2 regions of the Abiotrophia sp. genome follow, and region 1 is predicted to be linked to the other one. Evidence: predicted binding sites of a transcription regulator. Region 1 holds the regulator's gene; the other holds the start of a gene.
What was found. The regulator NrdR, encoded in region 1, represses ribonucleotide reductase genes. The targets are predictions, from matches to a motif close to ACACNATATATNGTGT.
Positions count from the first base shown of each region.

Region 2: nrdH (glutaredoxin-like protein NrdH) is a predicted target of NrdR. The motif match lies at 11,433-11,448, and genes of this name have one in related genera.

Region 1 is NZ_DBHIRJ010000004.1:14,248-30,746, forward strand. It holds gene ytpR (YtpR family tRNA-binding protein) at 1-442, shown strand, start outside; gene ACO53F_RS03790 (hypothetical protein) at 508-1,356, shown strand; gene murC (UDP-N-acetylmuramate--L-alanine ligase) at 1,393-2,724, shown strand; gene polA (DNA polymerase I) at 2,883-5,525, shown strand; gene mutM (DNA-formamidopyrimidine glycosylase) at 5,570-6,448, shown strand; gene coaE (dephospho-CoA kinase) at 6,441-7,028, shown strand; gene nrdR (transcriptional regulator NrdR) at 7,106-7,582, shown strand; gene ACO53F_RS03820 (DnaD domain protein) at 7,622-9,088, shown strand; gene dnaI (primosomal protein DnaI) at 9,101-10,039, shown strand; gene ACO53F_RS03830 (hypothetical protein) at 10,051-10,257, shown strand; gene ACO53F_RS03835 (PTS sugar transporter subunit IIA) at 10,379-10,777, shown strand; gene ACO53F_RS03840 (LacI family DNA-binding transcriptional regulator) at 10,937-11,890, shown strand; gene ACO53F_RS03845 (class A sortase) at 11,964-12,815, shown strand; gene ACO53F_RS03850 (BlaI/MecI/CopY family transcriptional regulator) at 12,864-13,331, opposite strand; gene nrdI (class Ib ribonucleoside-diphosphate reductase assembly flavoprotein NrdI) at 13,574-13,972, shown strand; gene nrdE (class 1b ribonucleoside-diphosphate reductase subunit alpha) at 13,965-16,142, shown strand; gene nrdF (class 1b ribonucleoside-diphosphate reductase subunit beta) at 16,155-16,499, shown strand, end outside.
Region 2 is NZ_DBHIRJ010000006.1:38,718-55,216, forward strand. It holds gene ACO53F_RS05850 (iron-sulfur cluster biosynthesis family protein) at 1-204, opposite strand, end outside; gene ACO53F_RS05855 (M15 family metallopeptidase) at 304-1,080, opposite strand; gene ACO53F_RS05860 (YdcF family protein) at 1,095-2,120, opposite strand; gene ACO53F_RS05865 (glycerophosphoryl diester phosphodiesterase membrane domain-containing protein) at 2,133-3,902, opposite strand; gene ACO53F_RS05870 (zinc ribbon domain-containing protein YjdM) at 4,038-4,379, opposite strand; gene ACO53F_RS05875 (DUF6568 family protein) at 4,450-4,806, opposite strand; gene ACO53F_RS05880 (hypothetical protein) at 4,877-6,592, opposite strand; gene ACO53F_RS05885 (CapA family protein) at 6,710-7,888, opposite strand; gene ACO53F_RS05890 (thermonuclease family protein) at 7,903-8,574, opposite strand; gene ACO53F_RS05895 (GNAT family N-acetyltransferase) at 8,583-9,146, opposite strand; gene ACO53F_RS05900 (PTS sugar transporter subunit IIB) at 9,217-9,681, opposite strand; gene ACO53F_RS05905 (helix-turn-helix transcriptional regulator) at 9,883-11,046, shown strand; gene nrdH (glutaredoxin-like protein NrdH) at 11,105-11,332, opposite strand; gene ACO53F_RS05915 (LD-carboxypeptidase) at 11,520-12,359, opposite strand; gene ACO53F_RS05920 (ABC transporter ATP-binding protein) at 12,376-13,167, opposite strand; gene ACO53F_RS05925 (ABC transporter permease) at 13,185-14,054, opposite strand; gene ACO53F_RS05930 (ABC transporter substrate binding protein) at 14,062-15,042, opposite strand; gene ACO53F_RS05935 (Rqc2 family fibronectin-binding protein) at 15,388-16,499, opposite strand, start outside.

The DNA of each region.
Region 1 (16,499 bases):
TCCTGTGACCTTGACTGCCGAGCAAGTGGCTCAAGTCAATGCCCGTATTCAAGCGGCGGGCTTCGATCAAGCGGTTAGCTTTGATGCTTCACCACGCTTGGTCGTTGGTTATGTGGAAGAATGTGTTGACCACCCAGATAGTGACCACTTACATATTACGCAAACACGTGTAGCGGCTGACACTGTCCTACAAATCGTCTGTGGGGCAGCCAATATTGAAGCCGGCCAAAAGGTCTTAGTGGCTCAACCAGGTGCCGTTATGCCAGATGGCTTAATCATTTGGCCAGGCCAATTACGTGGCGTTGACAGCAATGGTATGATTTGTTCTACACGCGAACTAGGTTTGGATGCCATTGAAAATAAACCAGGTATCTGGGTATTGAAAGATGACTTAGCAGTCGGTACACCACTTGAGCAAGTCATCGCCCACTATCAAGGCTAGTTAGCCATTTAGGTGATCAAACTAGCAGCATCAAGCAAGACCAGAAGATGAAAGGACGGTGGCTTATGAAGGACTACCAAGGACCCGCTTACCAGAAGCGGAATGTAAATTACGACAACCGACGTTTTAACCGGGAATCCCAATCGCCTTCAAGCAAGGGCGCCCCTTACAAATTCAAGTCTGCGCTAGAAGAAAAGCAAGAGACCAGCCGGGGCCATCGTCCTGTCTATCATCACGAGCAACCTTGGCGGGATCAACCGCAAAAGATGATTGATGCCAGTCAGACACCACCGCCAGCTACGACAGAGGAGCCATTGGAAGAGGCTGACTATCGGGTAGCCTACCGTGAGCGCCGCAACAGCAATCCAAACCAGCGCTTCAATTCCGATTTGGTGCGGGAACGCATGATGTCAGAGCCAATCGAAGAGGAAAGTCCCGCGCCTAGCTATCGACCGGGTGAGGAGCTAAGATTGCCACAAACCCATTCTGACCGTTTGGATCGTGCCCACGTAGCACCAGCCGAGCGGCGACCTCAAAATGACTGGCCCAAGCCAGGCCAAGCTAGCCGTCGACAGCAAGACCGCCAGGTTCTGGATGAATTTTTAGAAGCGCCGACTTCTCAGCAATCACGCCAAGCTTGGCAAGCTAGCGCCCAAAGAGAGCGGGAGCATCATGAGGCCAGCAGCCAACGTCAAGTCTCGGATGCCCAGGCTAAGTTCCAGTCTATTTTAGAGAATGGGCGAGATAGCCAGGAAGTGGCAAGACAGGCAAGGGCAGAACGTTTCCAACCTAAGGAACTACCTAAACCTTATCAGCCACCGCAATCGCAAGCTGTGACGGAAGTCGGGGTCTCTCGTGAGATTTTGGCCCGTATGCGTAAAGACAAGGACAGTTATTTATTATTTGAAGACTAGAAATTAATTGAGTGAAAGGACGTGTGTAGGTTGATTATGGACAAAGCAACAACCTATCATTTTGTGGGAATCAAAGGTTCAGGCATGAGTGCTCTCGCGCTTATCCTGGTAGGAGAAGGCTATAAGGTACAGGGGAGTGACGTAGGGAAGTACTTCTTCACCCAACAAGGCTTAGAAGCTGCGGGTGTGCCTATGATGGAATTCTCGGCTGACAATATTCAACCTGGCCTGACCATTATTGCAGGCAATGCCTTCGGCGATGACCATGAAGAATTGGTACGGGCGCGCGAATTGGGCTTGCCAATCTACCGCTACCACCATTTCTTAGGTAAATTGATTAAGGGTTATACTAGCATTGCTGTTTCGGGCTGCCATGGTAAGACCTCAACCACAGGTCTTTTGGCGCATACCCTCAAGCACTTAGCCCCTCTATCTTACTTGATTGGGGACGGGACCGGTTATGGTCAGGAATCTGCCAAGTACTTTGGTCTAGAAGCCTGCGAGTATCGCCGCCACTTCCTGTCCTATGCACCAGATTATGCTATTATTACCAACGTGGATTTTGACCATCCTGATTATTTCACTTCTATTGATGATGTCTTCTCAGCCTTCACTAGTTTTGCGGGCCAAACCACGAAAGCTGTAATTGCCTGTGGGGAGGATGCTTATCTACGCCAATTAAAAGCGCCAGTCCCTGTCTACTACTATGGCTTTGACAGCAATTCAACTGTCTATGCAACCAATGTTGAACGGGCTCAAGATGGGTCTTCCTTCGATGTGACCTTTGAAGGCAAGTTCTTAGGACGTTTCCATGTGCCGACCTATGGTAAGCACAATATCTTGAACGCCTTGGCGGTCATTACGGTCTTGACCTTGGAAGGTTTTCCGGCAGATGCCATTGCCCAAAACCTAGCGACCTTCACTGGTGTCAAACGTCGTTTCAGCGTTAAGACAGTGGGGGATTTAACCATCATTGACGATTATGCCCACCACCCAAGCGAAATCAAGGCGACCATTGATGCAACCAAGCAACGCTATCCAGACAAACGCTGTATCGCGGTCTTCCAACCTCATACCTTTAGCCGGACAGTGGCCCTGCTCAATGAATTTGCTGAAGCACTTAACCTAGCAGACCAAGTCTATCTCTGCGACATCTTCAACTCTGCCCGTGAGCAAAGTGGGGAAGTCACCATCCAAGACTTGGCGGCCTTAATTGACCAAGAGGTGGAGATTATTTCTAGCGAGCACCTGTCTCCGCTTATGCAATACAAGGACGATGTCATTGTATTTATGGGCGCAGGTGACGTAGATAAGATTGCCCAACGCTTTGAAAAAGAATATGCCCGCCTACATCCAAATGTCCTCTAAGACTGATTTGGCGGCTAAGACCTAACACTTAATACAAGTCATCACGATCAGCCATTCTTAGCGGCTTGTCCTAAGGGATGCTGCTGGATTGGCTGATTTACTTTGCTTCTGGCTATTAGAGTCTAGGAGCTTATCATTAACACTTAAGGAGGCGCCCCATGACCCAGCGCAAAATTTTACTGATTGATGGAAGTAGTTTGGCCTATCGGGCCTTCTTCTCCATTTTGGATATTGAACGATTTAAGAATAAGGCAGGTTTACATACCAATGCCTTGTTTAGCTTTAACCGCATGCTGGATGGGGTTTTAGACCAATTTAAGCCTACCCATGTCTTGGTGGCTTTCGACAAATCAGGTCATACCTTCCGGACGGAACAATACCCAGAATATAAGGCAGGACGCCAAAAAACACCGGGCGAGTTCCGCGAACAGCTACCCTATTTCCGGGTGCTCTTGGATGCCTATGGCATTAAGTACTACGAATTACTCCACTACGAAGCGGACGATATTTTAGGTACCTTAGCTAAGGCGGCAGACCCAGACGACCAGGTCATGATTGTGTCGGGGGATAAGGACTTGACCCAATTAGCCAGCGACCAGGTGACAGTCTATATCACCAAAAAAGGCGTAAGTGAGCTAGAGCCTTACACGCCTGCCAGCATTTGGGATAAGTACCAGCTGACGCCCCAACAGATTATCGACCTCAAGGGTCTAATGGGCGATAGCTCGGATAATTATCCGGGCATTGAACGGGTAGGGGAGAAGACCGCCCTCAAGTTGCTCCATCAATTTGGAACGGTCGAAGGCCTCTATCAAGGTTTGGATCAACTCAAGCCTTCCAAGATGAAGGAAAACATTATTCGGGACGAAGCCAATGCCCGCCTCAGCAAGTCACTAGCTCGCATTGTCCAGGATGCGCCACTAGAAATCACCCTCGACGATTGCCAACTAGGACAGCGTGACCTAGCTCAGTTAAGTGAATTTTATGTCCAAATGGATTTCCGTAGCTTCCTAGCCCAACTGCATCAAGGGGCGGAAGTCGTCGCTAGTCAAGAGACCACTCGCTATCCCGTGACCTGGTTGGAGTCAATTGAAGATGACCATGTCAAGGCAGCTGGTGCCTTCTATCTGGAGACGCTCAGCGAGAATTATCATTTTGCGCCAGTCCTGGCGGTAGCATGGACCCAAGGCGACCAGGCTTATGCCACAAGTGGCCAAGTTGCCTTTGCTAGCTCAGCCTTCAGAAAATGGCTAGAAGATGGGTCTCTTCCTAAAATCAGCGCAGACCTCAAGCGAGACAGCATCTTGTTGGACCATCAAGGACTGACACTGGCGGGTGTGACCTTCGATGTGGGCTTGGCGGCTTATTTGGTTGATGTCGAGAAGATTAAGGATCTGACTAGCCTGGCCACCTATCTAGACTTGGGCATCCAAGTCCAGCTGGATGAAGTAGTCTATGGCAAGGGTGTTAAACAAGCTCTGCCAGAAAATGAGCGTTTGGCCCAACACTTGGCCGACAAGGTTTCACTTTTGGACCAGGCCGTAGCCCCCTTGACCCAACAGCTAGATGATCTGGGCATGACTCAGCTCTACCAAGACATGGAATTCCCCCTAGCTCAAGTCTTGACGGACATGGAGAAAAGAGGGGTAGCGGTCGATGTGGCCACACTGGATCAGATGAATGACTTGCTCTTAGCACGTTTAGAAGAATTAGAGGCCGAAATTCAAGCATTAGCAGGACAAGCCTTCAATCCTAATTCGCCTAAACAATTGGGTGAAATCCTCTTCGAACGCCTAGGCTTGCCGGTCATTAAGAAGACCAAGACTGGCTACTCGACGGCAGCCGATGTCCTAGAAAAACTCAAGGATGCCCATCCCATTGTGGCAGCTCTACTGACCTATCGCCAGCTAGCTAAGCTTCAGGGAACCTATTTGGCTGGTTTACCTAAGTTTATTCAAGCCGATGGCAAGATTCACACCCGCTTCGTCCAAACCCTGACCCAGACCGGTCGCTTATCCAGTGCGGATCCTAACTTGCAGAATATCCCCATTCGGATGGAAGAAGGTCGCAAGATTCGTCAGGCCTTTGTGCCGTCTGAACCAGGCTGGCAACTCTTTGGTGCCGACTATTCGCAAATCGAGTTGCGGGTGCTGGCACATATTTCAGGTGATCCTCATATGAAACAGGCCTTCTTGGAGGGGCAAGACATCCATGCGGCGACCGCACGACGGGTCTTTGGCCTTTCGGATGATGCGGTGGTGGACAGTGACATGCGACGCCAAGCCAAGGCGGTTAACTTTGGGATTGTCTATGGTATTAGTGACTACGGCCTGTCCCAGAACTTGGACATGCCGCGTAAGGAAGCCAAGGCCTTTATCGACCGCTACTTGGCCGAATATCCAGGCATCTCAACCTTTATGCAGCAAGTTGTGGCTCAAGCCAAGAAAGACGGCTATGTCAGCACCTTGTGGGGTCGGCGACGTGCCTTACCGGATATCTATTCCAGCAACTTTAACTTGCGTTCCTTTGCAGAGCGGACGGCTATGAATACGCCAATTCAAGGGACGGCTGCCGATATTATTAAGGTAGCCATGGTGGCCTTAGATCAGGCCATTCGTCAACGCGGCCTCCAGGCTCGTCTGCTCTTACAGGTGCACGATGAGTTGATTTTAGAAGCACCTCAAGAAGAAATCACCATTTTAGAAGACTTGGTGCCGGAAGTTATGGAGGGCGCTGTTAGCCTATCAGTACCACTCAAGGTAGAAGCAGCCAGTGGCAACAACTGGTATCAATTAAAATAAGGTTCAGGCTCCTTAGCGAGCCCGACCTAGAAAGGAAGTGACTTATGCCAGAATTACCCGAAGTAGAAACGGTACGGCGTGGCCTGACTAGTCTGATTGAGGGCAAGACCATTGCGGAGGTTCAAGTTTTCTGGCCTAAGCTAATTGACTTAAAGCCCCAAGAGACATTGGCTCAGTGGCAAGACTACTTGTGTGGCCAGACCATCCAAGCGGTGGGGCGGCGGGGCAAGTACTTATGGCTGGATTTTGGTTCTCAGGTGCTAGTTTTTCATTTGCGAATGGAAGGTAAGTGCCATGTCTACCCACCAGGTCAGGAGCCTAAGACCAAGCCCAAGCATGTGCATCTAATCATGACTTTTAAGGACGGTAGCCACTTCCATTATGAAGATGTCCGCAAGTTTGGACGTTTCTCTTATATGGCTAAGGACCAATTAGAAAGCTATTTTGCCAGCAAGAAGTTAGGACCTGAGCCCACCCAGGAAACCTTTGACTTATCCCATTTTCGAGCTCAGTTAGCGTCTTCTAAACGGGCGCTTAAGCCCCTCTTGCTGGACCAGACCTTGGTGGCTGGTTTAGGCAATATTTATGTAGATGAAGTCTGCTTTAAGGCGCGGATTCATCCGCAAAGACCGGCCTGCGACCTTACTGTCCATGAGGTCAAACGCCTGCATGCCACTATTATTGAGATTTTGGCGGCGGCTGTGCAGGCGGGTGGTTCTACCATTCGGACCTATCGCAATTCCTTGGGAGCCGCGGGAACCTATCAGGAGTCCTTGGCTGTCTATGGCCGAGTAGATGAGCCCTGTGAACGTTGTGGTCGCCTGATCCATAAGGTTCAATTAGGTGGGCGAGGGACCCATTTCTGTCCGCATTGTCAATCCTCTCGCCTCAAGCATCCGCTAGGAGGGAAAGGCCATGCTTAGAATTGGTTTAACAGGGGGGATTGCCACGGGTAAATCCACTGTATCTAACTATTTAAAGGAACTTACCTATCCATTGATTGATGCGGATGTAATTGCCCGTCAGCTAGTGGAACCTGGCCAAGAGGGCCTGGAGCGTTTGGTGGCGCGATTTGGTAGGGGAATTCTGGATGAGTCAGGTGCCCTTAACCGCCAAGTCTTTGGTCAGCGTCTCTTCGGAGATGCCCGGTTGCGCCAGGAGGTGGATCAGCTTTTGCATCCACTCATTTATGAGGCCTTGGAGGCGGAGAGTCAGCGTCTGGCCCAGGCGGGAGCACAGCTTGCCTTTTTCGATATTCCCTTACTCTATGAGACAGGCTATGACCAAAAAATGGATCAGGTCTGGGTGGTTTATCTGCCCCATGACTTGCAAGTTGAACGGCTAATGGCCCGTAATGGCTGGAGCCAGGACCAAGCGGAGGCAGCCATTGCTAGCCAAGCATCTATTGAAGCCAAGCGTCAGCGGGCAGATCTAGTCATTGATAATCAGGGAACCTTAGCGGCGACCTTTGCCCAGGTAGATCAGGCTTTAAGCCGTCTCTAGCTTGTTCCTCTGACAAGAATTCGTTATAATAGAAAGGAAAAGCGCCCTCTGGCGCCAGAAGATAAGGAGGGAACCCTATGGAATGTCCAAAATGCCATCACCAAAACTCCAAAGTTAATGACTCCCGGCCTGCTGATGGTGGGGCGGCAATCCGGCGGCGGCGGGAATGCCTCAACTGCAAACATCGTTTCTCTACCTATGAACGTATTGAACAGATTCCTTTGCTAGTCATTAAGCGTGACGGTACCCGAGAAGAATTCAGCCAAGAGAAGCTACTGCGCGGCATTGTGCGTTCAGCTGAAAAACGGCCCATTACCATGGAACAAATGCAGGCATTGGCCCAACAAGTAGAAAACAAGATTCGCGAAATCACTGACCAGGAAATTGAATCAGAACAAATTGGAGAATTTGTGATTCCGCTCTTGATGGAATTAGATGAAGTGGCCTATATTCGCTTTGCCAGTGTCTATCGCCAATTTCACTCGCGTGAGAGTTTCTTAAAAGAACTCCAAGCCCTACAAGATCGTTTAAGTGAGAAAAACGATAAGAAATAATGACTTGACTCAAGTCAAATTTAGAAAGGAGGTCCCACCATGTTAAGTCCCTTACAGCCCTTTCGGGTTCGGCAGCAAGCGCCCTTGTCCCAGCTACAGCAGGTGACCCTGCGCCAATGCTATCAGCCTGTCATCGGCACGGTGGGGCTAGCCTTCTATCTGTCTTTAACGGATTACGCGGGAGCGGACGGGGCCTGGAGCCCAGCGGTCATGCATGCTAGTCTGATTGATCAACTGCAAGTTTCGCCGGCCGACTTAAATCAAGCCCGCGGATACTTGGAGGCCTTGGGCTTACTCAAGTCCTATCAACCTAAGAAGGTCCAGGGCAATGCCCAGACTCAATTAGTGTCCTATGAAGTCATAGCGCCACTTGAGGTGGGGAGCTTCTTGCAGCACCCCCTTTATGCGGCTCTGCTGATGAATAAGATTGGGGATCAAGCCTTCTATCGCTTGATGCGCCGCTTTGAATGGGAAGAGATGGATGCTAGCGAATATGTGGAAGTGACCCAGTCCTTCAGTCAGGTCTTCGACTATCCATCAGACCAAGCTATCAAAGATGCTCAGAACCAGGATGCTTTATCTGGCTCCTACCGTCAGCAGACCGCCCCTAATCCAGCAGAAGCCAGCTTGGACCAAGAGAGTCAGGATAGTTTCCGTTATGGTCAGGTTCTGGATATACTAGAAGCGGCCCAAGTCAATAGCCGACTCTTCACGCGGGAACTGCGCCAGCAAATGGCCAGTCTCCATCAAGTCTATGGCTTTGACGAGGAGCAAGTGGCGACAGTCATTAAATTGGCCTACCAAGACCAGACGGAACAAATTGCCATGGATCAATTACCGAGTTTGGCTAAGCGCTATAAGGCTAGCCTAAGCAGCAAGGAATCGGCTTCTAGCCAGGCGGGCCAGCTCAAAGACCAGATTCAAGCCCGGGCCCAAACCTTGCGGGAACAAGGCCACTATAGCAAGAATCAGGCACAAATTATTGCTACGGCGGAGATTTTGCCACCGCTGGCCTTTCTCAAGCAAGTCAAACAGGCCAAGGGTGGCATCCGGAGTGACCAAGAGGGCTACAACCTAGAAGCTGCCTTGGAAAAGGTCAAACTATCGCCTGCCATTGTTAACCTAGCAGTCTATTACCTCTTGGTCATGGAAGGGCGCGACCACCTTTACAAGTCTAATTTTGAAAAATTACTGGATGAGTGGCAGCAAAAGGGGATTAAAGAAGTCCACCAAGTCTTCCGCTATATCGAAGACAAGCGCCAGGCCCAAGCCAAGAAGGATAGCCAGGAGTCAGGACGACCTTATGGTCGGACTCACAAGGGAGCCGGGCCCCATCAGCGCCAAGAAGTGGTGCCTTCATGGTTAGCCAAGCAACGTCAAGAAGGCCAGGATTCAGGTCAGGCATCAAGCCAAGCCAAGCCTGAGGCTAGCCCAGCTGCTAGTCAAGCCACCCAGACCTTCGTCAATCCATTTAAGAAAGGGTCAGCCCAGGAGCTAGACCACTAGAGGAGGAATCTTATGGAGACAATCCAAGACGTCATGCGTCAGATTATGAACCAGCCCCATCTGCAAGAAATTTATGAGCAGGCAGTGGCCTTGGTCCGCCAGGATGAAGCCATTCAAGCCTTCCTCCGAGAACATCAAGCAGAATTAAGTGGGGAAATGATTCAAAATTCCCTTTCAAAACTCAATGAGTTTCGCCTAGAACGTCGGGCGATTGAAGCAGGACAGGCAGGGACTAACCCAGGCTACCAGCCAGAATTATTCATTAACCATAATTTTATTGATGTCCGCTACAAGCCAACCACCGATTACTTAGCTAGCCTCAAGGCCCGTCGCCAAGCCGCTAATTTGGATAACCGCATGATGGCAGATGATGTCCGCCAGGCTCATTTGGCTGATTACATTATTGATTCGCCAGAACGCCAGGCCTTAATTAATGCGGTGACGCAATTTATGCAGACCTATCACCAAGACCCTAAATCAGCGCAGGGTCTCTACATTACGGGCCCTTACGGGGTAGGCAAGACCTATTTATTGGGGGCTTTAGCCAATCATTTGGTGGAAGAAGAGGGGGCGACGGTGACTTTCTTACACTTCCCAACCTTTGCTTCTGATATGCGGGCTTCTATTCGGGACAATAGCACCCAAGCCAACTTGGATAAGGTCAAGCAGGTGGATGTCTTAATGCTAGATGACATGGGCGCCGAGTCTGATCCATCGGGCTGGGTTCGAGACGAAGTCTTGGCCATTATTCTAGAATATCGTATGCGGGAATCGTTACCGACTTTCTTCACTTCCAACTTTTCTCTAAAAGAATATGAAGAAGTCCTAACCTATAATCAAAAAGGCATTAGCCTAGCCAAGGCAGGCCGTATCATGGAGCGGGTTCGTTACCTAGCTCGTGAGATCACCCTCGATGGGCCAAACCGCCGCCAACTCAAACGGCAAGGATAAGGAGTAATAGAATGAATCAACCAGAACCTAATGAACTGATCAAGCGTTATCGGATGACTCGTTTTCTCATGGTCATCGTCTTGGCTGTCCAACTATTCGTCCTGGCAGCCTACTACTTCAAGGAAAAGCAAACGGTCTTAGCCTTTCCTATGATTGTTAATAGCCTTTTCTTGGCTTTGGCCTTGACCCATTTGCGACATATTAAGCCTCGCGATTAAACCAATCAATCCTATTAGCCTCGTTCTATTGGAACGAGGCTTTTTCTTATGATTAGGGGCTTGTCGGATGGGCGCTCGTTACATACAATAGAAGTAAGAAAAAGCAAGGAGTGGATGTCAGATGAAGGTCTTGGTGACAGGACATGGGGGCTTCGCCTTAGGCATGGCGGAAGCCAGTAGGATGATTGTAGGTGACCAGGAGCTTATCGACTGGTTGCCTTTTGAGGAAGGCACTAACCTTAGTGACTACCAAGCTCAAGTCGCTGCTAGAGTCGAGACGGATGGGGAAAAAGGGCTCTTGATTCTAACAGATTTTAAGGGGGGCACCCCCTTTAATGTTAGCATGCTGCTGTCTCAGGGGCATCCACAAGTCGCTGTTCTGGCAGGAACGAATTTGGCCATGATTATAGAAGCCATTGATCAGGCTCCCACAGCGAGTTCAGTGACTGACCTGGCGGATCACTTAGTGGTCATAGGACGCCAAGGTCTGCTTAAGGGAGTTTTGCAAGCGCGGAACTAGGCTTCCTTATCATGCGCGGCTTTTAGCTTCTAAATTTATTTCCTAGTAAATTCAAAGTAATTTCCTAAAAAAATACCTGCTTTTAGTCGCAAGAGCAGGTTATTTTAGTGTATAATAGGAAAGAATACACTGGCAAATCGATGGAGAGGAGTGGACATTATGGCAACGCTGAAAGACGTGGCCAAGAAGGCTAATGTCTCTAAAATGACGGTCTCTCGAGTAATCAATCACCCCCAACTGGTGACGGATGAGCTCAAGCAATTGGTCTATCAGGCCATGGAAGAACTCAATTATCGACCTAATATGGCGGCCAAGGCCCTAGCCCAGAACCGGACCCTAATTGTTAAGGTCTTAATTCTGGAAGAAATGGATGCGACTGAACCTTATTATATGAACCTCTTATCTGGAATTGCCAAAGGTTTAGATAAGTACCAATACTCCCTCCAACTCATGACGGAGAATACCATTGATACAGGGAATAGTGATGGTTATATTATTACGGGCATGCGAGAATCCGACTATGAATGGATTCGTAAAATTGACAAGCCCTTGATTCTCTACGGCGAGAATACCTACGGGGTGCCCTTTGTCGATTCAGATAACCGGCAGGCTGAATTTAAGGCCACTGAGTATGCCTTTAAGAAAGGCTATGACCACATTATCTTTGTTGGGATTGACGTACCAGAATACTTCGAACGCCAACGGGAGCAAGGCTATCAAGATGCTATGGCGCAACATCCAGATCACACGTCGCAAATTCACCGCATTCGGAATTCCTCGACTGCGGCAGCAGAATTGGTTGAGCGTCTGGACGCACATTTGGAACCTAACACATGCTTCGTCTGTGCCTCAGACCGCATTGCCTTAGGCATTCAGCGGGGGCTCAAGTCACTGGGCAGAACCATGCCGGACGATGTTGGGGTTATTGGCTTTGATGGGGTCTTTTTAGACCAGATTGCTAGCCCGCAGCTGACGACTGTGAAGCAGAAAGTCTTGGACATGGGAATTGCCTGTGTGGAACAGCTCATGCGCTTAATTGAGGGAGAAAGCCTCAAGGAAAGGGCCTGCTACTTTGAAGCAGATTTGGTGGAACGAGGTTCGACACGAGCCTAGGTTCTTTTACTACCTATTTAGACGGGGACATGGTAAACTAAGAATGATAAGTACCTAGAGGGGGATATAGAATATGACGGAAGAACGGCTGACGCGGACAGAGCGCATGCGTCAAGAGAAAAAGCGGGGTAAGAAGCCGACCAAGGCTGAAAAACCAGCTAAAGAAGCAAAAGTAAAGAAAGAGAAGCCGCAAAAACAAGGTAAGAAGAAGCGTAAGGGTGGCTTCTCTTGGCGGATTTTCCTAGCTGTCCTGCTCTTCTTAGCAGCAGCGGTACTCTTCTTATTGGATCCAATTAAGAACTACTTAGTGCGTCAAGGTCAAGAAACCAACGCTGTGACGGAATTAAACCGTGATAAGCGGGCTGAAATTGAGTCTAACGAGAAGAAGGAAGTAAGCTATGACTTTGGCGTTATCAAACCGCTAAACCCATATGATGTGATTTCTAGCGGCGTTAATCCTAAGGACCTACCAACAGTCGGTGGGGTAGCCATGCCAGATGTTGGCATGAACTTGCCAATTTACAAGGGTGTGACTAACGAAGGTATGTACCTAGGTGCAGGGACCTTGATGCCTAATCAGAAGATGGGGGAATCTAACTACGCCATTGCCAGTCACCACTCCATCCACAAGGGATTGTTGTTTGAACCTTTAATGCATGCCAAGGTAGGTCAAGCAGTCTACCTAACAGACTTGGATAAAGTCTATAAATATGAAATCAACTATATCGATGAAGTAGACCCAAGCCGAGTTGACTTGATTGAGCCAACTGCCAACCCAATTTTGACCATGGTGACCTGTGATTCTTCACTAACCATGCGGGTAGTGGTACAAGCTAAATTAGTGGATACTAAACCGATTGAAGAAGCAACTTCTGAAATGGTCAAAGCCTTCGAAGCTAAACAAACCATTCCAACTAATAACTAAACAATAAGAAACCCCAGACAGGATGTCTGGGGTTTCTTATCTTATATCCTAGCTAGAATGATGATGGTGGCATTGGCAGGCACCAGGTGGGCACTGGCATGCGACTGTTTGAGGAGCGGATTTGACTTGTTCTTGGAGCTGGGCAATTAAGGCCTGACAGTCAGATTGGCTGAGAGGGTTAGTGGCTAGTAAGTGGGCTAGATAGTGGGCCCGTGTTTTTGTGCAGATTGGGTCTAAGGCAGCCTGAAGGCGACCCAGTGCAGCCTCTTCTTGACTAATAGTAGCATGAAACTGGAAGGGGCTTGTGTCCTGGGCTTTATCTAGGTAGCCCTTTTGGATTAAGCGTGAGAGTAGGGACTTAATGGTTCCCACCTTCCAGTCGGTGCTGGCAGACAGGGTATCGATAAGCTGGCGGCTGGTAATACCAGGTTGCGTCCAAACGACACGCATGAGGCGCCATTCAGCTTCACTAATGTGAGGATGACCTAGCTTGGCTTGAGTGAATGTATCCGTCATAGGCGGGCTCCTTTCCGTAAATAAATTACACTTGTCATCTACTAGTCTAGAGGGTGGTTATTGGCTTGTCAAGCAAGGAGCACAAGATATAGCGCTGGGCCAAATCGCTAGGCTTGAATTAGCCTGATTTAACTAGGGTAGACAGGCTTTTCACCACTACATCTTGTGTTGTCTAGAGGAATCGTGCACTAAATGTTGGGGCTTAAGGCTTGTTTTTCGCCCCAAATATGGTAAGATAGAACATGTTGAAAAATCTATTCAGGGAGGTGTTGAAATTGCTAGTAGTCTACTTATCCATCACAGGTCAAACCCGCAAGTTTGTCAATAAATTAGACTATCCCTTGTTGGAGATTACTCCAGACTCCGTCTTCACTGAAGTCCAGGAACCCTATATTGTGGTCGTGCCGACTTATGAGAAGGAAGCAACCGAGATCGTCAATGAATTTATTGAAGTGGGCAATAACCGCCATTATTTTAAGGGCGTTGCCGGTGGTGGTAACCGCAATTTTAATACCTTATTTGGTTTTACAGCCAAGGATTTGGCCCGAGACTATCAAGTGCCTCTCTTGCACTTGTTCGAATTTCAGGGGTCCGAAAATGATGTTAATAAATTGAAAGAGAAGGTGGAACAACTTGGATAAACCAGTCTTAAAGAGTCGTCCGACTGAAGTCACTTACTTCAAACTCAATAATGAATTAAACCGTCCCGTTGATGGTAAAATCCCTCTCAACAAGGACCGGGAAGCCGTGCGTGCTTATTTCCTAGAGCACGTTAACCCTAACACGGTCTTCTTCTATTCTTTGGAAGAGAAGATTAACTACTTGGTAGATAACGACTTTATCGAACGGGAATTCATTGAGAAATACCCAATGGAGTTCATTAAGGAGCTGATTTCTAGCACCTATAAGATGAAGTTCCGCTTCAAGTCCTTCATGTCTGCCTTCAAATTCTATACCCAATATGCCTTACGGACCAACGATGGGGCCCGCTACTTAGAGCGCTATGAAGACCGTATTGCTTTTTGTGCCCTCTTCTTAGCGGACGGAGACCAGGAATTAGCAGTCCGTTTGCGGGATGAAATGATCAGCCAACGCTATCAACCCGCAACCCCAACCTTCCTCAACTCAGGGCGTAAGCGCCGTGGGGAGTTGGTTTCTTGCTTCTTAATTCAAATTTCTGACGATATGAACTCAATTGGTCGGGCTATCAACTCTGCCCTACAACTGTCTCGAATTGGTGGTGGGGTAGGGGTTAACCTGTCCAACCTACGAGCTGCTGGTGACCCGATTAAGAAGATCGAGAACGCCTCTAGTGGTGTGGTGCCGGTGATGAAGCTCTTGGAAGATAGCTTTAGCTATTCCAACCAATTAGGCCAACGTAACGGAGCCGGGGCAGTCTACCTCAATGTCTTCCACCCAGATATTGTCTCCTTCCTATCAACCAAGAAGGAAAATGCGGATGAGAAGGTGCGGGTTAAGACCCTGTCTTTAGGGGTCGTGGTACCAGATAAATTCTACGAATTAGCCGCCAAAGATGAGCCTATGTACCTCTTCAGTCCATACGATGTGGAACGCATCTATGGCCGTCCATTTGCCTATGTGGATATTACGCAAGAATACGACAACTTGGTTAACAACCCTGAAATCCGCAAATCTAAGATTTCAGCACGTGACTTGGAAAATGAGATTTCTAAGCTCCAACAAGAATCGGGCTACCCATATATCGTCAACATCGACACGGCTAACCGGACCAACCCAATTGATGGGACCATTACCATGTCCAACCTCTGTTCTGAAATCCTTCAAGTTCAACGGCCAAGCCATATTAACAACCGTCAAGAGTTTGAGGTGCTAGGGACCGACATTAGCTGTAACTTGGGTTCAACTAACATTCCAAACATGATTGAATCGCCTGACTTTGCCTCATCTGTGGAGACTGCGGTTCGGGCCTTGACCTATGTCACCGACCACTCTAACATTGAAGCAGTGCCAACGGTTAAGCACGGCAATGATTTGGCCCATACTATTGGTTTGGGCGGCATGGGCTTGCATACCCTCTTCGCCATCAACCAAATGGAATATGGCTCACCAGAATCAGTTGAATTGACTGAAGCCTACTTCTATGCCCTCAACTACTACACCTTAGTAGCTAGCAACAAGATTGCTAAGGAACGTGGCAAGAGTTTTGACAACTTCGAGAATTCTAAGTACGCGACAGGTGAGTACTTCGATGCTTATATCCAAGCACCATTCCAAGTAACTTCTGAAAAAGTGGCAGCTATCATGAGTAAGGTGGCCTTGCCAACAGCAGATGACTGGCGTGCCCTCAAGGAAGCAGTAGCGGCTCATGGCCTCTACCACCAAAACCGTCTAGCCATTGCCCCAACCGGCTCTATCTCCTATGTCAACGAGACCAGTGCTAGCTTGCACCCAATTACGCGTCTGATTGAAGAACGTCAAGAGAAGAAGACAGGGAAGACCTATTATCCAGCGCCAATGCTGTCTAACGAGACCTTACCTTACTATAAATCTGCCTATGATACCGATATGCGTAAGGTGATTGATGTCTATGCGGCGGCCCAAAAACACATCGACCAAGGCATGTCCTTAACCCTCTTCATGCGTTCAGAATTGCCAGAAGGCATGTATGAATGGAAAGAAGGCCGGACCAATAAGATGACGACACGTGACCTTAACATCTTACGTCACTATGCTTGGAAGAAGGGCATCAAGTCCATCTACTATGTACGGACCTTTACGGAAAATAACGACGAAGTCGGCAGCAACGAATGCGAAAGCTGCTCGATCTAGGAGGCGTCAGACATGACAGACAAACAATACTTTAACCAAATTCTTTCCCAGAAGAACAACATGCCAGTAGCTTACTATAAGGCCATCGACTGGAACAAGGTCGAAGACATGATTGATAAGTTAACCTGGGAAAAACTAACCGAGCAATTCTGGTTGGATACCCGGATTCCGGTTTCTAATGACTTGGATGACTGGCGGACCTTGTCCATGGCCGAGCGCGACGTAGTGGCCAAAGCCTTCGGCGGCTTGACCCTCCTGGATACCCTTCAATCTGAAGAAGGGGCGGCGCTCATGAAGGATTTTGTCCGGACCCAACACGAAGAAGCGGTCTGGAACAATATCCAGTTCATGGAATCT
Region 2 (16,499 bases), on a different contig from region 1:
GCCAAAAGGCACTTTGGGGTCATTGTCAGCTACTATGAGCAGACGATACTTGCCCATAACATTACAGTGACAGCCAACTGGCTCGTCATTATAAGGGCTATTGCCATCCACATAATCCATAAGGATGCGGTAAGATTTGCTATCATGCTGAGATAGCGCTTGTTGGATAAAGTCGATTGCTTGATTGGTAAATTCAAAATTCATATTAGAAATCCTTTCTAGTGGAAGGGAGATGGGTCAGTAGAGACCTAGATATTTTCTGATATCCACGAGTTAACATAATATACATTATAGGATAACCACTTAAGGAATCAAGTTTGACTCCTTCTTAGCCAATAAAGCCAGATATTCTTCTAAGGTCAAGCCATTATCATGGATAAATCCCGCATGGACCTTACCTACATAACGAAAATGCCAGGGTTCAAAGTTATAACCTGTAATGGATTCCTTGTTTTGCTGATAACGTAGGATAAATCCGAATCGATGGGCGTTGTTGGCCAACCATTTGGCCGAATCTGTCTCTGAATAGCTAGCTTCCAGCTCACCACCATTATCTAGCCATTCAGTGCCTAAAAGATCAATAGCCAAGCCTGTCGTATGCTCTGAGGCATCCGCTGGCGCCAAATATTGATTGGTAACGGACTCTGCATCGGCTTGACTTAAGCCTTGAGCAAGATAGTTTTGAATGCTAAGGTTACGGTTATTTTCTTGTTCTTCAACAGACCGATAACCTGATACAACCCGATAATAGAAACCATCCTTGGCAGCAGCTTCCATTAAGTCTTCTAAGGGCTTGACTAAGTCTTGATGATAGATATTACCGTAGCTATCCCAAGCCAGTTCTGGCTCTTTTTTATCATCATTAGGATTATTCTTATTAACTAGCTTAAGCAGTGGATCATCACTATGTGCGGTCACCGGTAGTTTTTCAATTAAATCCTGAACTTTTAAATCTTTATTGCTTGTTTGTATTTCTTCTAAACTAGGTAATTTGTAGCTTGTTTTAGCCTGCACAGCTAATGAAGCTTGCAAGAACATGCTGCAGGCAAGTATGAGATAAATCAACTTTTTCTTTTGCATAGAGCCTTCCTTTCTTAGTTAAATAAACCATGTAATAGATATAAAACCAGTGTCAGCCCCCACAAGCCCCCTATCAAGCTCAAATGTAGGCGCCAGGCTAAGGTCAAATAGCCAATAAATTCGCGTAAAAAGGCATTAATTGAAAAATAGAGCTTGGTTTTAGCGCCATAACCTTGACACTTAAGTCCTAGGCGCCGCGCCAGAATAAGGGCACGCAACAAATGATAATAGTTGGTGACAATGACAAAGTCCTCTCTCCCCTTTTCCATTAGCTTATAGGAGAATTGAAGATTTTCATGGGTATTACGAGACTGATTGTCTACCAGAATAGCTGATTGGGGCACGCCTTGTCGCAGGGCGTAAGCTTTCATCGCCTCCCCTTCTGAGATGACTTCATCTGGCCCCTGGCCACCCGACATAATCAGGGTCACTTCTTGTGGGCGACGGCGCCAGAGTTTGATGGCCTTGTCAATTCGACTGGCAAGCAAGGGCGTCACTCCTGTCCCATTCAAGCCTGCCCCTAGCACTACGATATAAGAATAGCGAGGCCGCACAAAATGGATAAAGTTGAGAATGTTGGTCACGAAAAAGATGCCGACCAAGACGGCAAAATAGAAAATAGTGCTTCCCATGAGCCCATAGATGACGTTAAAGATTGGCCAGTTGAGTGACAAACGACTTGCTAGAACAGGCCAGATAACCATATAGCCAATCATGCCAAATCCTAGCATGAGCGCTAGTGAATTGACCAGATTGAAGCCTTCCCGTCGAATCAAGGTAAAGCCTGAATAAAAAAGCGCTATTAGGCTGATCAAAGGCGCCAACATCAAAGTCAAAATGAAGAGGGCTCCCAAGACGACTAAGATGACAGCAAAGAATTGCCATTCTAGTACGAAGGTCAAGTAAATTCCAATAATACCAGCTAATGAGCCCGAAACCAAGAACCAAAATCCCAACCATAAGGTTCGCTTATCATGCCAGTAAACCCAAAAGAATGGCGAGCTGACCAAGACAAGTAGTAGTAAAAAGAGAAATGTCATAATCTAATCCTTTCAGAACTGTGGCGCAATAAGTTGCCATACACGTTCGAAGTAAGTTTGATTGTCTGAGATACCGTATTGGATCTCCTTGAGTGTTTCCAATTTGTCGGTAATAATGCCATCCACAGGCTGATAGAGAAAGCTTTGGATTTCATCTTCATCATTTATGGTCCAGACGTAAAGTTCTTTTCCCTCCTGATGGGCTTGTTTGGCTAGTTCACTAGTGTAGGAAAAAGCCTCTAGGACATAGAAATCAACCTCATTTTTGGCAAAAGCACCAAATTGAAGCGGTATAACGTAGCCTGTCTTAATTTCCGAATTGAGGGCTTCTATGTCATCAATGACTTGATGATTGAGAGACATGACTGGATAGCGGTTAGTAATACCTAATTCTTGGAGTTTATCAACGATCAGTTGAGCATAATTATCTGGCTCCTTGCCATGTGGCTTAAGCTCAATTAGAAGATCAATATCTAGCTCCTGAGCTCGCTTAACAAATTCCTCAAAGGATGGCAGCTGACTTTGATAGTCTCCCTGACTGAGCGTCAGCCCCACTAATTCATCATAAGTCATATCCGAAACTTCTCTATTGATGCCCGCCAAACGCTGTAAATTACTGTCGTGCATAACGACTAGACCTTGATCTTTAGTCATTTGAACATCTAATTCTACCATGGTGGCGCCATTTTCAGCGGCTGCTTCAAGTGCTTGGATGGTATTTTCTACACCCTTTTCCACATAACCCCGATGACCAATAATAGCTTGATGAGTCTGATTGGTTTGACCCGCTAGTAAAAAGGCATTCTCCCCTATTTTAAAGAATATGAGACTAAAGACTAATAGGAAGATACGGCGACGGTGGCGACGATGACTGGGCTCAATTAAGAGCAGCGAATTGGTCACTTCAGGCGCCACTACCTGATCCACTAAAATGATTAAGGTCCCGACTTTGGACAGGATAATCACAGTGAAGGCAATTAACTTGAGAATTGACAAGAGCAGCGCTTGGACTATAAAACTATTACCGGATGGATCTAAGAACATGGCCCCTTCAATGAATAAGCTAATCAGCCCCATACTAATTAAGCCAAGGATAAAACCGAAAATAGCGAAGATTAAAAGCAATTTCCACTTCTTGTATCGGGTCATTTGCCAACTTTCTCTGAGCGAAAGAAGAAAACTCTGATCCTTAATCATCATAAGTGGCATGGCATAAATCAAGCGCAAGTTGAGATAGAAGAGAATAATAGCTAGGAGCGTCACAAGAACTGTCCCCTGCCAGGTTTTAAGAAACTCACCTGTAATGAAATCTGGCACCCTGATGCCATTGGTCAGTGAAGACTGCATGACCAGACCAGATATGGGAATGGTAAGCAAAACATAGCTAAGAAAATAGAGAAAACTAAGGCCAAACAAATGCCTTAAGCGACCCAGGGCTTGGCGAATCACAGCTCCATAGGATATTTCCTTTTTGAGCTGGCGAGCATAAATGACATAAATCAAGACCGATAACTCGATAAAGAAAAGCGCCGCAAAACAGAGGGCAAACAAGAGAAAAGCTAGTAGACTGTCGGGTTGTCTCAATAGATAAGAAAAATTATTAATATCTAAATGGGTCTGGTTGCCCAGAACGAGAGCTAAGCGAAAAATCAGTTTGAGAAGATAGCCTCCCACATAGGTAATGGCTATTTGGAGGAGGGCTGCAATCGTCACAAAACTCAACAAATGACGAAATAAAAGCAAGAACAATTGCTTCAATGAGTGTCGCATGGTCTGCTGCATGGTCTCCCCTCCCCTTCATGATTTCTTAAACACTTTCTATTGTAACCTAAGATCAGTCCGTCCTTATCAGTCCAAGGGCTGATTTAATCGGCAAAAAACCCGTTCTTGACGTAAGAACGGGTCCTAAGACGCTGGTTATTTCTTGACGTAAATTGATTTGAGATAAAGGCTACCAATGCCATCAATCTTACATGCAATGTCGTGACCATCAACTGGCTCATCAATTAAACGGATGTTTTTAGCCTTGGTCCCTTGTTTAATCGTTGTCGTCGCATTCAACTTAAGATCCTTAATAACCGTGACACTGTCACCATTCTCAAGTTGATTGCCATTGGCATCGCGAATAATCCCGGCTTCAGCACGAGCAACTTCGTCTTCCTGGGTCCATTCATGGGCACACATTGGGCAGACAAAGAGCTGGCCATCTTCGTAGGTATATTCAGAATCACATTGCGGGCAATTTGGTAATTTAGACATCTTCTTCCTCCTTTTTGCTTAGTCTCAGTATAGCAGAATCAGCTAAGAGGAAGCAAGAATATTTTAGTAACTAGCGCTTAACAAAGGCTAGAATCTCTTCTGGACTTAGGGAGCTGTCACACTTAACATGAACCCCTTCTTTGTCTGAAAAGAGGAAACCTGGCACAGTTGGAACTTGCCATTGATCGCGTAATTGTTGCACTTGGCTCAAAGTTTCTGGATTTTGCGAGTGCAGATAAGCCACTTTTAAGCCAGCTTCTTGTGCCAATGGGCTAAGTTTAGCCACAAAACGACGGCAGTATGGGCAGCTTTCACGGCCAATAAAGAGGATGCCACCATCTTTGGCGTCCATCATTGCCTTGGCTTCTTCAGGGCTGACAGCTTGGAATACTTTGACTTGTTCTAGGTAGTTTGCTACTTCATTCATGAATTAATCACTCCTTTGCATTTTACCCTTTTATTATACGATTTTTCCTGCCCATCACAAAATGCTTTGCTTAGTCAAAATGAATGTCTTTGAGTTTCTTGCGTTCGCGATAACGCCGGTAGAGATAGATAGCTACAATGACAGCTGCTAAGCCACAAAGTGCCAAGGCTAATGTCATGTAAAAGGCTTGCTCGCCTGTATCAGGCAACTTGACACTGCCCTTGCCCTTGCCCTTGTCTTGACTACTCTCATTGGCTTGATTTGAATTGGCTTTTGCTTTAGCTTGCTTTTTAGATTGGCCAGACGGGGTTTGATGCTTGGATTTGCTCTGATGATTGGAATTCTTAGCCTGCCGTTTATTGAGTCGCTCCTTAAGTCGCTTTAGTGTCTCGGGATTATTATCCGCTGACGATTCCGAGCTAGACTCTGACTGCTTTTGACTTGAGCTTGAAGTTTCTTGATGCCCTTGACTGCTAGGGTCTCTTGTCTGCCTATCATGGTCGGACGGTGTCCAATCTCTAGTAGAATTAGCCTGGTTGCTATTACCCAACTCACTATTTGAACTGTTAGTCTCAGGATCTTCTGACATTAAATCCGGTATCGTCAGGAAGCTTTCCTCCTCATCTTCAACTAGCTGCCACTTTTGACTCGTCTCATTATAATTCACTAAATGTAATTGATAACGCTCCACTAAGGCTTGCAATTTTCCTTGGGCTTCAGCACCATAGTGGTGGGCGTTAAGATAGTCGGCTAAACCTTGTTTAAGGGCTTGAAAAACCTCTTTGTTAATGGATGTCAGATAACGATATTGGCCGATTTTGAGTTGGTAGACTTGATCGAACTTTGCTTGCAAAGTCGCCTTATCACCTGATTGGTAGTAGTGACGCAGGGCTAGATTAGCCAAAATTTCTACGTCAAATAACGATAGTTCCTGCGCATACTGATAATAGGTCTCCCCTTCTGGTGAAAGTCGCAAGTCCTGTTTGCCCTCCAATAGCTTGTTAACCTCATCAAGATTGCTAGTTTCAGGTGAAAATAGTGTCTCAATCTCTTGGTACTTAAGCTTTTGATAGGCTAAGGGAACAATCTGCTTGAGCACTTGATTGACCTGTACCAAATAGTCAGCCAAGGTCTCACTAGCAGGATTGAGCGCTAGGCTCTCGGCACTAAGATAGTGACTAGAGTAAGGATAAAGCAAGCAGGCATTAAGTGCCGTCTTATTGGATTTGGATTGCTCTAATTGGTCTTCTTTATGGTCATGCTCATAATCCAAATTGGCTATATCTGACTTGATTTGGTCTAACTTGGTCTGATTTTCTTGTTTTTCAGCTTGCGCACTCGATAAAGCATCTTGCAAACTGGCCACTTGAGGTTGATTGGCTAAAGTGGCTGCCTGCTGGTCTTCACTAGCTTGAGCTAATTCAGGATTTTCTTTTACTAAATCTTGATAGGCACTATCTAAGACTTGATCTAACTGGTCGTGTAGGGTTTTGATTTTATCGTCTAAGCTAGCTAGCTCAGCTTGTACTTGCTTGGCTTGATCTTCTAGGCTGGCTAAGCTAGCTTCTTGATCCCGCATCTGACTTGCTAAGTCCTGGGAACTGCTAGTGTCGTTTGCATCTGCTTGGGTCATTTGTCGAATAAGGCTGACACAAGTTGAGGCCTCAACTGGTATCTTATTAACAGACTGAGATAAAACATAGGCTGATTGTGCCCCCACCTGACTAGCCACCATGACAACTAGTATGGAGCCAGTTGTCAAGATGCCCTTAAATTTTACTTTCATACTACTCCCCTCCTTCTTATATAAATACCCAAAATAGGCTAAATATATCCGAAAAATCGACATAAAAAAAGAAAAGCCCATTCCATCAGGCTTTTCTTTTATATAAAATATGTATGATTAATCCAGGTAGTCAACGACTTGAACCTTGTTAGTAAAGCGCGTCATACGTTGACGGATTTCGTCCATAAGGGCTTGTCCATTGGAAATATTGTATTTCTGCCAGTCAGCAAGAGGCACAACCAGGTATTCACTAGACTCTGGTAGACCAATATTATAAGTTGGCATAAAACGCATGCTATCTAGAACCACCTTACCATCATTTAGCTTACGATAAGTAAATTCTGTGATCCCCCCTACCTTGGTTGCTGTCTCGTATTGACCAGTCAGGAAGTTACCATGTGAGAAGAGTCCCGCTTGATATTCATTATAGTAGATAAAAGGCTCTAAAACGTGTGGATGACCACCTAAAACGAAGTTGGCACCAGCATCACGAGCCAATTGATGAGTAGCTATTTGGTCTGCCGTCGGCATGGTCTCATACTCTTCACCATTTTGAATAATAACAATGGAAACATCGACCTTGCTATTCAAGTCCTTGATTTCAAGTGGTATGAGCTGCTTGTCGATCAGTGTTGCTAGATACTGCTGATTCTGAGGGCGTTCCAAACCATTGAGGCCATAGGCATAAGCCAAAAAACCAACCTTAATGCCGTTTCGTTCAATGATGCGAGGTGTATTATAGTCCTCCCAGCTCTCATAAGAACCCACATACATCATGTCTCGTTGTTTGAGGGCTTTAATGGAAGCTAATACCCCTTGTGCCCCCATATCCATGGTATGGTTGGACACATTGTTGACGATATCTACCCCAACATTTTTAAGGCTGTCAACAATCTGTGACGGTGCATTGAAGAAGGGATAGGTCCCTAAACCAACAGACTCCCCTGCCACAATAGTTTCCATATTAGCAACGGTAATGTCAGCATTTTCTAAATAGGACTTGACTGGCGCTAACATGCTATCAAAATTATAGCCATTGGCAGTTCGCGCCCGTTCATAGACAAAGTCATGCAAGAGAATATCGCCAATAGCACGCACGCGGACTGTTGACCCCTCTTGGCTCGACTCACTGCTTTGGCCTACGGACTGCATGGCTGACTCATTTTTATCAATGGTCATTTGAGCCTGAACCAATGACAGAGGCGTCCATAAAGTCAATAGACTCATAACTAAAAGAAGTTTGCGCTTCAACTTGATTTTGAATACTTGCTTGGCTTGCTTATTTCTTAGCTGCATAGGCGATTCCTTTCTTATTCTTGGATAGTAAATTTCCCCTTATCATTGACGTAGTTGGGGATAGACCAGATACCCTTCTTGGCATTCTTTGCTTGCTTTTGAGCCTGTCTCAGGGTCTTTTCTTGACTGTTGTTAGGAGGATTGACATAGGAAACCGAGGCCAAACCTTCCTTGACTAATTCTAGGGATACTAACTTGTCATCGGCATAGACATAGGCAAGCGCCCGGTCATAATCATCGGCATAGGGTCCCTTGTCGAACTCAAGGGTAACCTGCTTAGCATTGGTCAGTAATTCTTGGTTGCGATGGGCAGCATCTTTACCGTATGGCTGTGGCTTGAGACCTTCCTTAACCGATTCTGGCGTATCAATCATCAGATAACGGGTCCGAAATTCATGTCCGTTTAAGGAGAGGACAACTGTATCCCCATCTACAATGCGGACAAAGTTAACCGGAATTTTCTGGCCTTTTGGCAGGACTTGATAGTTGGTCCCAGTAAAAGCCTTGATATCAATCTTCTCACTAGTAGAGCCAGAATTTTGCGCTCCTTGGCTAGACTCAGGGCTGTGATTCTTGTCCTTAGGGCTATCTAGGCCACCAGGACGGAAATACCAGATTAGGACTAGAATCAAGAGTCCAATTACTAAGCGAATCCAGTCTTTGCTTGTATAGTCTTTAAAGTTCATATATCCTCCTAGGGCTTTACAGTTTTTTGCATATGGTGGTAGTCATGGCCTGAGAAAGTGACTCGGTCTCTGACTTCAAATCCCAAGCGATGGTAAAGGGCCTTGGCTCTGGGATTGACTAAGTCACAATTAAGGCCTAAAACTGTCCCCTCCGAGTGAACAGATTCAAGGTGCTTAACCAAGGCGGTCGCAATACCTAATCCCCGAGCTTGAGGAGCTACGACTAGCATATCAATGTACCATTCATCGTCACGACTTTCGCGAGTCAAGGAGAAATCTCCTAACTCTGTGTGATCACCAAAATGCTGTTCTATGAGGCGATCATATCTAGGCTCTAAATGGCCCGGGTACCCTAAGACTAGCCCCTGAATCTGGCCCGTATGTCTAGATTGATAAACCCAGCAATTTTGGTAATTATATTTTTGCTTAGTATCTAAGAGATGTTGAATCATAGCCTCTTTAAAAGTCTGAGAATCTAAAGCCACAAATGGTTCAAACTCCATATCTTGCCAGATAATGACCATCAAATCATAGAGAGCAGGCACATCACTGGCCTGGGCTGGGCGTATCATAGGGCACTTCCTAACATTTACAAAGATTGAAAAACAAGCCCAAACCAAGGGCCTGGACTTGTTCTAAAGCTTAAAATACATAGGTTGCTTCTTCGGACGGAATTCGTCTCACTTCAACCTTAGTCCCTGCTTGAGCTTGACTATCCAGCCAATCCATTTCCTCTTGGCTTAAGGAAGTTGAGGCTGCAATATGACGTTTACCAGGCGACATATCCAAGTTACCAATATTGATATATGGGATTTTAACCCCTGCAGCTACCACGCTACGTAGGTCTTGGATATTTTCAAAAATGAGTAACATTTTTTTATCTGAAGACAGATTAGGCAGCTTGTCAATGGCTTGTTGTAAGGTGTAGTAGCGTGTATGATATTCATCTGGAACAGCCATATCTAGCAAGCCTTGTTGTATCTTGTTTTGTGCAACCGCATCGTTGACGACAATGATTGTATTGATTTCGAGTTTACTGCACCATCGAACTGAAATCTGGCCATGAATGAGTCGATTATCAACTCTGGCCATTTCGATTGTTGGCATTGAGATTTCCTTCCTCTCATGACTAATTACTTTCTACAATCAATAGTATAATGCTATTTAAGGCTAGATACAACTCTATTGATGGAATCTTAGACATTTTTAATTTATCCTTTTTAATTTTTAGGACATTTTTAGTGATTAATAGCCAAAATTGAGGTATACTAAAAGAGTAAATGCCCGAAAAAACAAAGGGGTGAACCTATGTATATTAAAACATCTGCCTTTGCTCATGCTGACTATTTTGATTCCCTCACTAATTTTGACATGGATAGTCAGAAGCACCATAAGAAGTCCTTGACTATTAATCGCCAGAAGTCAGATAGTTTTCTTAAGTTTCCTGATACTGTGACTATTACTGCTAAAAGCGGGATTGCCCTCATTATTATGACCCATAATCCTTATCTAGTAGATACCTATCAGGAGTTTGTTCTTCAAGGCTCTATTGAACTACATGCCAACATTTGTTTTAATATTCTCTCTATTACAGATGAATGTAGTATTATTTTAGAACCACGTTTTAATCACCAACCAGAATTAGTTCCTGCTAAACAAGCACTTAAGGTACGTGATTTTGTTGAAGAAATTAGAATTGAGAAAGTCTACGGTTTCTTCTACCAAGTGAAGACTGCGCCCTATCGCTTCAGTAATGACCAACACGACTACTTTGAGATGACCATTGTCGATCAAGGTGAGTTAGTCCACGAAGTAGACGGTGTCAAACACACTGCTAAACGCCATGATTGCATGCTCTACTATCCTAAGCAGCGTCATAGTCAAATGGTTAAACGCGACGGCGTATCCACCTATCTCTCCATTATGTTTCAGGCTAGTGGCATTAGTCCCGAGCTCAAGCATAAAATTGTCCACCTCAGTAATCACTATACCCAAGTAATCGAAAAAATGGTCGAACTGTCCAATCACCCTGGCGCACCATTCTATGCTGATGAAATGATTACGCTCTTTAAGTCTGTCATTATTCAGATGCTTAAGAGCGACCAGGCTTTCTATGATGAGCCTAGCACTTCCATGCGCGAGAATTACGAGAATGAGCTATTCCAATCCATCGTGGATTATCTTCACCACCATGTGGAAGCCGAAAACCAAGTTAATGATTTGGTCAATCACTTCAATTTATCTCGCTCTACCCTACAGTTACTATTTAAAAAATATGCCAATATGACGCCTAAAAACTATATTAACCAGCTTCGACTCAAACGTAGCAAGCTCTTAATTAAGGAATCAAAATTGACCCTGTCAGAGATTGCTGAAACCTTGGGCTACGGTTCGCTTCAGTATTTTTCACGTGTTTTCACCCAAGAATACGGTATGAGCCCATCTCATTACGCCAAACAGCTCCTCAAATAATGAATTATAAAAGACCCGCCAACTCCTACTTGGGAGATTAGCGGGTCTTTTTATTAGCTTAAGCTAATTTTTCTAGCATATCAGGACGGAAACCAAAGAATGGTTCAACCCCGTCAGCAACTACAACAGGCAAGGATTGGAAGCCAAGCTCTTGGACACGAGCTAGGGCCTCGCTGTCTTGCATAACGTCTACAGCTGTATATTCTAGATTGTGTTGATCTAAGAATCGCTTAGTAAAGTCGCATTGCATGCAGTTTGGTTTGGAATATACCGTAATTTTGTTCATAAGTAGGATCCCCCCTTCGAATTTACTTTACTATCATAACTCGATTAGGAGAAAAAGGCAATCTATATCTAGTAAAAATTTTTGATTTAATAAATTTTACCTACTATATATAGTGTCACCTCACGAACATTCCCTATTTTAAGTCAAGTAAAAGTTCAGTGATTTTGAGGGAAGTCAAGTATCATTTTTAGTTAATAGCCGTAAATTCATTCTTAATTCCATGGTAATCGAAAGGTTTTAGTGGAAAACGATGCCCCAAATAGAAATTTTCGGTGATGGCTGTCTCAGTCATACTACTAAGATAGTCCACTAAAATTGGTCGCTGTCCCTTATCGTCTAATTCATTGAATTGTCCCAGACAAATTTCGCCTAAATCATCCAAGTTTACTAGCTGACTAAGCTGTACCATTAGAGACTGGATTCGTTCTAAGGAACCTGAACTAGCTTCCAGGTATAAGCGTCGCCCTGCTATATCTTGTGGCCAGAAGCTGGTACCAGCTAGTTTGAGAAAACAACGAATATTTCCGCCAAAGGCTTTCAAATTATCTCCAGGCTTATTTTGCAAGAAAGCCTCAAAGTTAGCACGCGAAGTAGGATCTAAGACCAAGGCTAGGGGAAAGAAATTCACCGGTATAATCATGTCATGAGCCAAACAGGCATTAAGCATCACACTATTGTCACTATACCCCATATAATAAACAGGCTTGTCTCGCTTCAAGTGCTTGAAAAATTCTGTCGGTAATGATGCTAAGGTTTGGTTGGCTAAGTCCCCACCTGTTAAATCCATTATCCAGTCGACCTCAGAATCAGCTAAGGCCTTAGCCAAATAGTCTGCCCTAAGCTCGGCTGGACAGTGACCACCCGTTTCCTGATCTAGCCAAATACTAGGCTTAATCGTAACCTTGGCACCATATTGATGGGACAAAAGCTTGACTAAGGCATCCAGATTGTCTTGGGCTTGCAGGGTCTTGGCTTTACCATTAGAACACCCTAAGAGCACTACATGGCGACCTTTTAAAAGTGTCATAAGAAATTCCCTTTCCTTAGAGACTCGCTTGGGCTTCAGCCTCAATCAAGTCTTCCAGATGTCGATAAAGGACAGGCGCCGTTAAAGTCTTGACTTGGTCCTGGTCATAAATATGCTGAATCTGCCCCTTATGCATCAGCAAAATACGGTCGCAATATTGAATGGCATCAGGCAATTGGTGAGTAATCATGAGCGCCGTCAGCCCTTCCTTCTTAATCAGGTCAGAGGTCATTTGCATCACTTGACGGGAGGTACGCGGATCCAAAGCAGCCGTATGCTCATCTAAGAGTAAGAGTTCTGGTCTTTTAAGTGTTGCCATGATTAAAGCGATAGCTTGGCGTTGGCCACCAGACAGGGCTTCAATCGGCACATTTAAGCGATCTTCCAATTCCAAATGGAATTGACTCAATAAATTTCTCATGGCCTCATAGTTATCCTTAGTAAGTGATTGCTTAAAGCCAGGTTTTTGGCCCCGCCTAGAGGCCAACATAAGATTCTCGAAGACCGTCATACGTGGGGCGGTCCCCATGCGCGGATCCTGGAAAATACGGCTAATGAGGGCCGCATTTTTGCTTTCAGCTTGGTTACTAATAACTTGTCCATTCAGTAGAATACTACCTGAGGTCACAGGCGTATGGCCAGTCAAGCAGTTGAGCAAGGTAGATTTTCCTGCTCCATTGGTCCCAATAATGCCCAGTATTTCGCCCTTTTGGACTTGAAAAGAAATATCGCTTAGTACCTGTAAGGGACTATCCTGCATACGATAGAAGGTCTTGCTAATAGATTGTACATCCAGTTGTATGGTCATTATCTTATCCTCCTATCTTAATTTTTAGCTTGAATTTTCTTACGCATAGCTGGCAAAGCCAAGAAAATGGCTAAAACTAAGGCAGATATCAAGCGGAAGTCAGATGGTAAAAAGCCTAGCTTGAGCACGGCCACCAAGAGTAAGCGATAAAGGACGGAACCCACGACAATGGCACATAGCCTCATAGATAGGGTCAGCTGTTTGAAGAGCATCTCCCCAATAATAATGGAAGATAGCGCGATGATCACCGTCCCAGTCCCCATATCCACATCAGCATAACCATTCTGTTGGGCAATCAGCGCCCCACTTACAGCAATAATTCCGTTGGAAGTCATGAGGGCTAAGCATTTCATTAACTTAACCGAAATCCCTAGACTGTGCGCCATAACTTCATTGTCCCCTGACGCAACCATGGATTGACCTAAATCAGTCTTAAAGAAATAACCCAGCAAAAGAATGACAATCAGGGTTAGGATGGATCCCACGAGGAAAATGCGACTAGTAGAATCTGCCATTAGGCCAGTTAATAGATCGTAGAGAGTCTTAACCTGGCGCAAACTCAAGTTAGCCCGTTCCATAATTCGCAGATTAATAGAGTAAAAGGCAGTTAAGGTAATGATCCCCGCTAAAAGAGATGGGATTTCGAAATAGGTCATCAATAGCCCAGTAACTAAACCGGTCAGCATCCCTGCCACAAAAGCTGTGAACAGGGATAAGACAGGATGTAAGCCTAGGGTTAAGGTCTTGACTGCGACTGCCGCCCCAACCGCGAAGGAAGCTTCACTGGTCAAATCGGCAAAGTTGAGAATACGAAAGGTAATGTAGAGCCCAATCCCCATTAGGCTATAAAGTAGCCCCTGAGCGATGGCACTATAATAAATTCCCATATAGAAATTACTCCTTACTTAAGTCCTTGAATTGAGAGGTTAAATCACTTGGTAATTGAATACCTAACTTCTCAGCAGTTTGACCGTTATAGACTTTGACTGTTTCTTTGGCAAATTCGATTGGTAAATCAGAAATTTTGGTGCCATCAATAATTTTGAGACCTAAATCTGCAGATTGCTTACCGATATTAGTTTGGCTGATGGCTACTGATAAGAGGGCCCCTTCTTTGACTGCCTTCTCATAAGTTGGCAAGACTGGAATCTTGGCCTTGTCGGTAACATCTAGCAGTGTGCTAATCGAACTCGCAATGGTGTTATCCGTTGGAATGAAGATGGCCTGGCTCTTGCTTGCCAATTCCTCAGCAACTAAAGCCATATCATTAGTTGAGTCAATGGTCTTGACTTCCACCTTGTAGCCTAATTTTTCAGCAATAGCTTTGGCTTTTTCTACTTCAGCCTTAGCATTGTCTTCGCTAGTGGTGTAGAGCATCCCAATAGTTTTAACATCTAAATCAAGGGATTTGAATTGCTTGAAGAGGTCTTCTAAAGGTGCAAAATCACTGACCCCAGTAATATTACCATCTGTCTTATCTAAAGCCGACACTAATTTGGCGCTGACAGGATCCGTGATACCTGCAAGAACGATTGGGATTTTTGTGGTGGCTTGTTGTAAAGACTGTGCCACTGGAGTGGTGATGGCAAAGATCAAATCTGGTTCCTTAGCCACTACCTCTTCCGAAATGTTATGAAGTAGGTTCATATCGCCTTCCGCATTTTGGAAGTCAATTTCTAAGTTATCCCCTTCCTTGTAGCCGTGGCTAGCAAGGGATTCCTTAATCCCACTGGTAATTTCATCCAAGGATGGATGAGTCACAAGTTGAACGATGGCAACTTTTAATTTGGCAGGTGCTGCATGCGCCACTAGGCCTTGGCCTGCAATAAGAATTAAAGCAAAGAATAGTGCGACAAATTTAACTACTTTTTTCATAATAAATCTCCTTTTTTCTGATAAGAATTAGTTAGCAACAAAAAATCCGACGCCAGCTATGCGTCGGATTAGAAGTCCTATCTCAAAACCTCTGGATCATCTACGCATAGTCTTGACTCAGTGTCTATGCAGTAAACAGAGGTGTTAGGCTACATAGATACAGCAGTATGTTAAACTGGGCTGTATCCATTGGAAATGTTCCAAGTCTACAACCTATCTATGCCAGAATTGCCAGTATTTTGTTGCTTGTGTTTGACTTTGAAACATTTGCCTCAACCTTTCATTATTTTATAATCCTAGTTTAACCTTGTTTGCAAGCAGTGTCAAGACTAATGTGGAAAATTTTTATTTTTTGACTTCCATGGCTTCGATAAGCTCCGGACTTGGCGTGACACTTAGCGTTTTCTGCCCTTCGTAGATAACATAGCCTGGTTTGGCCCCATTTGGTTTTCTTAGAAACTTAACCTGTAAATAGTCAACTGGGACATTGGCTGACTGTTGAAACTTGGAATAATAGGCTGCTAGCATGGCTGCTTCTGTCAAGCTAGAATCTGAAGGGTGTTCAGATTCAATAATGACATGTGAGCCAGGAATATTCTTAGCATGTAGCCACCAGAAGTTCTTATTGGCCTGTTTAAGGCTGAGCTGATCATTCTGGAGATTATTACGCCCTACTAAGATTCGTGTCCCATCACTTGCTTGATAGAGCCGTGGACCCAAGCCCTTGTCCTGACGGCGTTTCTTGAGATTTTGTTGCTTGGCACTCAAGTAGCCTTGCTCCGCTAGTTCTAGGCGAATTTGCGCCACATCCTGGAGATCAGCTCGACTAAGTTGTACCTGGACAGACTCCAAATAAGCAATTTCTTCTTGTGCAAGCTGCCTTTGGAGCTCGATATGCTTGAGAGCATCGCGGTACTTGGTATAGCGTTTAAAATAAGCCTGGCTATTTTCAATTGCCGTCTTACGCGGGTCCAAGTCGATTTCTATCATTTGGTCATTGTCATAATAATTTGGTAAAGAGACTTGACTCTGCCCCTTTTGGATTTGGTAGGCGTAGGCAGAAAGCAATTCACCTTTGATGCGATAGCTTTCTGATTGAGATGCCACAGCTTGATCTTGATCCAAATTAGCTAGCTTAAGCTGGTTACGTTCAATCAAATGTTGCAAACGTTGGTTCAAGTCCCCCGTCATTTGCTTAATTCGATCTAATCGAACGCGTTCCGCATAATAGAAGGCAATCAAGCCTGACAATGTCTGATGGGGCACCCACTGGCCAGTCACGCCTACTAAAGGCGTCATATAAAAATCAGGTTTCTCAGCTTCTAAGAAATAGGCGCCCCCTGCTTCTACTGCCTGACAGAAATCAGCTAGAACTGCCTCCCATTTTTTCCCTGATTGGACTTGGGCTAAGAAGGATTGACTGGCTAGTCGGCCTAGGCCCTGAATGTGGGCTTGAA